2 linked regions of the Longimicrobium sp. genome follow. Each later gene encodes a partner of the first gene's protein in a complex. Links are inferred from orthologs where the notes say so. Each region holds a gene or a part of one and is shown in the gene's direction. Other genes may lie near its edges. The genes, in order: mnmE and mnmG.

Evidence for each region.
Region 2: the proteins of mnmE (region 1) and mnmG are in contact, whole or in part, in a solved structure (PDB 9HIP), measured with the Escherichia coli proteins. The link is inferred for Longimicrobium sp. from one-to-one orthologs.

Annotation. Positions count from the first base shown.
Region 1 is NZ_DATBNB010000537.1:259-3,522, forward strand. Bases 212-3,163 are described here. They hold mnmE (tRNA uridine-5-carboxymethylaminomethyl(34) synthesis GTPase MnmE), read left to right. Parts: upstream 212-976; coding sequence 977-2,350; downstream 2,351-3,163. Other genes in these bases: VIB55_RS14745 (acylphosphatase), read right to left, coding at 2,499-2,774; VIB55_RS14750 (hypothetical protein), read right to left, coding at 2,779-3,163. In the rest of the region: more of VIB55_RS14750, read right to left, coding at 3,164-3,264. UniProt on the Escherichia coli protein: Exhibits a very high intrinsic GTPase hydrolysis rate. Involved in the addition of a carboxymethylaminomethyl (cmnm) group at the wobble position (U34) of certain tRNAs, forming tRNA-cmnm(5)s(2)U34.
Region 2 is NZ_DATBNB010000564.1:1,371-4,667, reverse strand. The notes cover bases 33-3,017. They hold mnmG (tRNA uridine-5-carboxymethylaminomethyl(34) synthesis enzyme MnmG), read left to right. Parts: upstream 33-581; coding sequence 582-2,453; downstream 2,454-3,017. Other genes in these bases: VIB55_RS15500 (AAA family ATPase), read left to right, coding at 2,796-3,017; VIB55_RS15510 (hypothetical protein), read right to left, coding at 33-429. In the rest of the region: more of VIB55_RS15510, read right to left, coding at 1-32; more of VIB55_RS15500, read left to right, coding at 3,018-3,297. UniProt on the Escherichia coli protein: NAD-binding protein involved in the addition of a carboxymethylaminomethyl (cmnm) group at the wobble position (U34) of certain tRNAs, forming tRNA-cmnm(5)s(2)U34.

The DNA of each region.
Region 1 (3,264 bases):
CCTTCACTACGGGTGGGTGCTGATCCTCTTCGGGTTCCTGGTACGCGGCGTCACCTGGCCGCTGAACGCGCGGGCCATGCGCGCGCAGATGAAGAACATGGCGGTGCAGCCGGTGCTGCAGTCGCGGATGAAGGAGATCCAGGAGCGGCACAAGGGCGATCCGGCGAAGATGAACGCCGAGATGATGGCGCTGTACCAGGAGCTGGGGGTCAATCCGCTGTCGATGATGTCGGGGTGCCTTCCGCTGCTGATCCCCATGCCGGTGATGATCACGCTGTTCTTCGTGTTCCAGAGCGCCATCGAGTTCCGCGGCACCAGCTTCGCCTGGTTCCCCGACCTGTCGCTGCGCGATCCGCTGTACCTGCTGCCGGCGTTCCTGGTAGTGTCGATGTTCGGGCTGCAGTGGGTGAGCACCAAGCTCAGCGGGATGGAGCAGAACGAGCAGACGCGGATGATGATGTACATGATGCCGGTGATGATGGGCATGTTCTTCTTCGCCATGCCGTCGGGGCTCAACCTGTACTATGCATCCACGAACGTCGCCTCGTTCCCCCAGCAGATCCTGATCGCCAACGAGCGCCGCCGCGTGACGGAAAAGCACAAGGCCGAGCAGAAGGTCGCGGTCAAGCACGACGCGCTGAAGCGCATTCCGGCGAATCGGAAGCGCAGATAGGCCATCGCTGGTGTCATCAGAGCGCCCGCTCTCCTGGTGGAGGGCGGGCGCTTTTGCATGGACCGAGCGCCTCTGTCATCCCGACGGAGCGGCCACGATCAGCCTGGCCGCGCATCCCGGACCGCAGCGACCGAGGGATCCGCCATACAGCCCCGGGCGAGCCTCACAGGCGTCGTCACACGAGAACAGGCCAGCCCGCGCAGGCGGACTTCGTGTGGTTGTTGCAGCGACTTCAGTCGCCCGTGGGTGGTCGGGGCCAGGGTCCTCCCTTTCGCGCGCCCCTGCCCCGCCCCATCATCCCCCATGCTCTCGCTCCCCTTCCCCGCCGACACCGTTGCCGCCATCGCCACGCCGCAGGGCCGTGGTGCCGTGGCCCTGCTGCGCGTGTCCGGCCCCCGTGTGGTCGACATTCTCCGCGCCATCGCACCCACCTTAGGCGACATCGCGCCGCGAGTGCAGCGCTTGGTGGCGCTTCGGCATCCCGAGACGGGAGAACTCCTGGACCGCGGCTTGGTGACCTACTTCGCCGCGCCGGCCAGCTACACCGGCGAGGACACGGTGGAGATCGCCACCCACGGAGGCGTGCTGACCCCTCAGCTGGTGCTCGATGCGCTCCTGGCCGCCGGCGCGCGTACTTCCGAGCCCGGCGAGTTCACCCGCCGCGCATACCTGAACGGCAAGCTGGACCTGCTGCAGGCCGAGGCCGTTGCCGACCTGATCGATGGTCGCTCGCGCGCCCTGCACCGCGCGGCCGTGCACCAGATGGAGCGCGGCCTATCCAAGCGCATCGCGGAGCTGCGCGAGGCCATCATCGGCACCGAGGCGCTGATCGCCTACTCCATCGACTTCCCCGAAGAAGACGAGCCGCCCGTTCCCCCAGCCCGCATCCGCGCCTCAGCTGGGGACGTCATCGGGAGGATCGATGCGCTGCTGGCCACCGCGCCAGAGGGCGAGCTGCTGCGCGAAGGCGCGCTGACGGTGCTTGCCGGGCGCCCCAACTCCGGCAAGTCGTCCCTGTTCAACGCACTGCTCGGAACGGAGCGCGCCATCGTCACCGACATCCCCGGGACGACCCGCGACGCGTTGGAGTCATCCGTGTCGATCGACGGCTATCCGTTCCGCCTGGTCGACACGGCGGGGTTGCGGGAGACGGTGGACACGGTGGAGGGGATGGGGATCGAGGTGGCGCGCCGGTACCTGGCCGCCGCGGACCTGGTGCTGTTCTGCGTGGAGGCGGGACGGGAAATGGAGGAGGACGAGGCGGCGTTCGTCGCAGGCGTCGACCCGGCCCGCCTGGTGCTCGTGCGGACGAAGCGCGATCGATACGGCAGCGCGCCGGCGGACGCGTCGGGCGCGATCCCGTGTGTGGCCGTCTCCGCGGTGACGGGGGATGGATTGCCAGAGCTTCGGCAGGCGTTGCTGGGGCGGGCGTTCGGCGGCATCCTCGGCGAGCCGGGAGAGGCGCCGCTGGTCACCCGCGAACGCCACGCGCGCGCGTTGCGGACGGCGCGCGACGAGGTCTGCGATTTTCTGGCTGCCCTGGACGACGACGTGCCGATGGAGTTTGCGGCGACGCACCTTCGCGCGGGCGCGGGGGCGCTGGAGGACCTGGTGGGCGCGGTCTCGGTGGACGACGTGCTCGATCGCGTCTTCGGCAGCTTTTGCGTGGGCAAGTAGCCCCGGACACGCAGGCGGACGGAAAATTCGCGCGAAATTCGCTTTTATCGCACGTGGGACAGCGGGACGAGCCAGAGTATTCCCGAAATCGGGATCGTTCGTTAATCGCGAATCTCGCGAGCCGATTTTCTTCGGGGCAGCTTCGGATTCAGCGGATGATGGCGAACTCACCGTCGCGGAAGCCATCCCCTGAGAATGGAAGTGGTTCCACCGCGTCGACGAGGGCGCCGGGCGGGCCCTTCGCCAGTTGCGCCCGCAACTCATCCAGCCGCGCCTCGGAAGCACGGGCGTGGACGACGACGGCACCGTCCGGCAAGTTGCGGACGGTGCCGGAAACACCCAGCCGGTTGGCGAGGGAGCGGGTCCACCAGCGGAACCCCACTCCCTGCACCCGGCCGGTCACGCGAGAGCCGGCCTCGATCATCCCGTCAGAGGTCTTCCTGGTGGCTGGGAGGACGCGACCCGCCCGTGCTCCCAGCCCCCGACCCGGACGTGCCGGCACGGCTGGCACCCGCCGTCGAGCCGCCGTATCCGCCCGCCGACCCGCCACCGCTGGCCCCAGCCGCCGAGCCGCCGGTGCGTCCGCCCCCGCTGCCAGCGCCCGAGCCACCGCCGCTGCCCGCGGCACGGCCGGTGGAGCCCCCCGCCGATCCGCCCTGGCTGCCACCGCCCTGCTGGCCACCCATGAAGCCGTCGATCAGCTCCGCCAGGAAGCCGCTGCCCTGGCTGTTGGTCTGGCTGAGGAACCCGCGCGCGCCCTGTGCAATGCCGGCGCTGATGCCGCCCATCAGGGCACTGCGAAGCTCCCGCCGCGCGCGCGACGCCTTCGACGTGCCGTAGTCATCGTCGTCGTCGTCCCGAGCCGCCAGCACGAAGCCGATGGCGAACGCCACGCCCAGAATGGGCAGCGGGTT
Region 2 (3,297 bases), on another replicon or contig:
CAGCTGCTCGGCCGCCTGCTCCAGCATCTGGTCGGCGCGCTCCTGCAGCTGCTCCACGCCGCTCACGCGGTTGGTGCCGCCCGTCGATCCACCGGTTCCGCTGGAGCCGGCCGATCCACTCAGGGTCGCGGCGCCGCCGCCCAGGCCCGATCCGCCGCTGCTGCTCGCAGAGCCAGTGGACGATCCGCCGCCGCTGCTCGCGCCGCCACCGGTGCTTCCGCCGCTGCTGCTCGCCCCAGTCGAGGAGCCACCGCTGCTGCCGGCACCGCCGGTCGATCCGCCGCTCGTCGATCCACCGCTGGTCGAGCCACCGCCGGTCGAGCCACCGCTGGAGGTGCTGCCCGTCGCGCCCAGCCCACCCGTGCTTCCGCCCGTCGAACCGAGGCCGGAGCCACTGCCCCCCGTCCCGGTATTCCGTTCGTCTTGCATCCTCATCCTCCCCGTTGCTGGTTCCCGTGTTGGGGTCGCCTCGGGGTGCAACACGTATGCCAAGGGTTGGTCCGCAGCAATGTTCCACGTGGAACACAGCCCTGCTCACGATGTACAGGACAGCGCCGCATCATCACACGCACGGGTAGAGAATGGAAACGCGCTACGACGTGATCGTCATCGGCGGGGGGCACGCCGGAGTGGAGGCCGCGGGAGCGGCCGCCCGCGTCGGCGCGCGCACGCTGCTGGTCACGCCCAACCTGGAAGGTATCGGCCAGATGAGCTGCAACCCCGCCATCGGGGGTGTGGCCAAGGGCACCGTCGTGCGCGAGGTAGATGCGCTGGGGGGCATCATGGGGATGGCGACCGACCGCTCGCGCATCCAGTTCCGCATGCTCAACCGTTCCAAGGGCCCCGCCGTGTGGGCGCCCCGTGCGCAGTGCGATCGCGGTTTGTACCCCCGCGCCGCGCGTGCACTGCTGGAGCGGAGCCCCGGCCTGCACTTCTTCCAGGGGATGGTCGGGTCGTTGCTGATGGATGGGCAGCGCGTCGCTGGAGTCCGCACCGAGGCGGGTTACGAGTTCCGCGCACCCTCGGTCGTCCTGACCGCGGGCACCTTTCTGCGCGGCCGTATCCACGTTGGCAAGTCGCCCTCGGTGCCTGCGGGGCGCGCCGGTGATCCGCCTTCCGTCTCCTTGGCCGAGCAGATGGAGGCGCTGGGGATGGAGGTGGCGCGCTTCAAGACGGGCACGCCGCCCCGCGTCGACGGCCGATCCGTGGACCTGGATGCGCTGGAGCTGCAGCCGGGCGAGACCCCCGAGTACCGTCTTTCGGTCTGGGAGCGCGCTCCCCTGCTGCCGCAGCTTCCCTGCTGGATCACCTGGACCGGTGAGCCGCTGCAGGAGATCATCCGTGGCAGCCTTCACGAGTCGGCCCTGTACGGCGGCGAGATCGCGGGCCGGGGGCCACGCTACTGCCCGTCCATCGAGGACAAGATCGTGAAGTTCCCCGACGCCGCGCGTCATCAGGTCTTTCTGGAGCCCGAGGGGTTGGACACCCACGAGCTGTACGTCAACGGCCTCTCCACTTCCCTTCCCGGCGAGGTGCAACTGCGGATGCTGCGCAGCATTCCCGGGATGCAGAACGTGCGGATGACCAAGGTGGGGTACGCCATCGAGTACGATTACTATCCTCCCCACCAGCTGCGTTCGACGCTGGAGTGCAAGGCGCTGGACGGGCTGTTCCTGGCGGGCCAGGTGAACGGGACCACCGGATATGAAGAAGCGGCCGGGCAGGGATTGCTCGCGGGAGCGAACGCTGCATTCGCGGCTCTGGACCGCGACCCGCTGATCCTGGAGCGGGACCAGGCATTCGTCGGCGTTCTCGTGGACGACCTGGTGACCAAGGGCACGGACGAGCCGTATCGCCTGTTCACCTCTCGGGCCGAGTTCCGGCTCACGCTTCGGCAGGACAACGCTCTTCAGCGTCTCGCGCCGATGGCTGCCAAACGCGGGCTGCTGACGGATGCGCAGATGGCTTCGCTGGATCGCCGGCTGCAGCTGGCGGAGCAGATGGATGGATGGCTGAGGTCTACGAACGCAGCGCCGGCGCAGGTGAACCCGATTCTGGAAGACGCGGGATCTCCCCCGCTCCGCGAGCCTACGCGTCTTTCGCTGCTGATCAAGCGGCCGAACGTTCCCGCGGCGGCACTGGTGGATGCGGTTGGCGGCGCGCCGGAGGCGGAGGCCCACGAGTTTGCGGACGCGCTGACCACGGCCGAGATGGAGCTTCGCTACGAGGGCTACCTGGTAAAGGAGCGCAACCGAGCCGATTCCCTGCGCCGGCAGGCGGACTTTGCCCTGCCCGCGGCGCTGGCGTACCCGGAGCTGCACTCACTCTCGTTCGAAGCGCGGCAGAAGCTGGACAGGATCCGCCCCGCCACGCTCGCGCAGGCGGGGCGGATCCCGGGCGTCAGTCCGAGCGACCTGCAGAACCTGGTGATGGAGGTTCGCAAGCGGGGGTGACGGCGCCAGATTCGTGCGGCTCACGCGTCGCAGCGACGGGCGCCCTCAACGAAACTGAAACTATTTCCGAATACCTGCCGAACAAATCCGGCTTCTCAGAATCGTTTATAGCTCACGAACGGGAACTTACGAGGGTGGTGCGTCGGCCGGGAGGCTGAAACGCGATAAAAACGATTCTCGCGCGAAACCCTCGCCTGTGTTCCACGTGGAACATCTCTGAAGCAGTGCGAGATGGCGGCTGCGTGGCGATTGTGCTCCCGCCCGGCTCATCTACTTCTTTCCACGCGCGCGCGCGCGTATATTGGCGAGCAGCATCCAACCCACCTCATCGTGAGGACGAGCGTGTCGCGCATCATCGCCATCGCGAACCAGAAGGGCGGCGTCGGCAAGACCACTACGGCCATCAACCTGGGCGCCTGCCTGGCCGTGGCCGAGAAAAAGACGCTCGTCATCGACATGGACCCGCAGGGCAACGCCACCAGCGGCTTGGGCATCGACAAGGAAGAGGTGCAGCGGTCCATCTACGACGTGCTCATCGAGGGGATGAAGGCCGACGAGGCGATCATCGGCAACGTCCACTTTCCGTACCTGGACGTGCTCCCCGCTACGCGCGACCTGGTGGGTGCCGAGGTGGAGCTGGTCAACCGCACCGGCCGCGAGAACATCCTTCGCAACGCCATCGCCACGCTGCGCGACCGGTACGACTACGTTCTGATCGACTGCCCGCCGTCCCTGGGCCTGCTGACGCTGAACATCCTGGCCGCGTCTGACTCGGTGCTCATCCCCATTCAGTGCGAGTTCTACGCGCTCGAGGGGCTGTCGCAGCTGCTGAACACGGTGACCA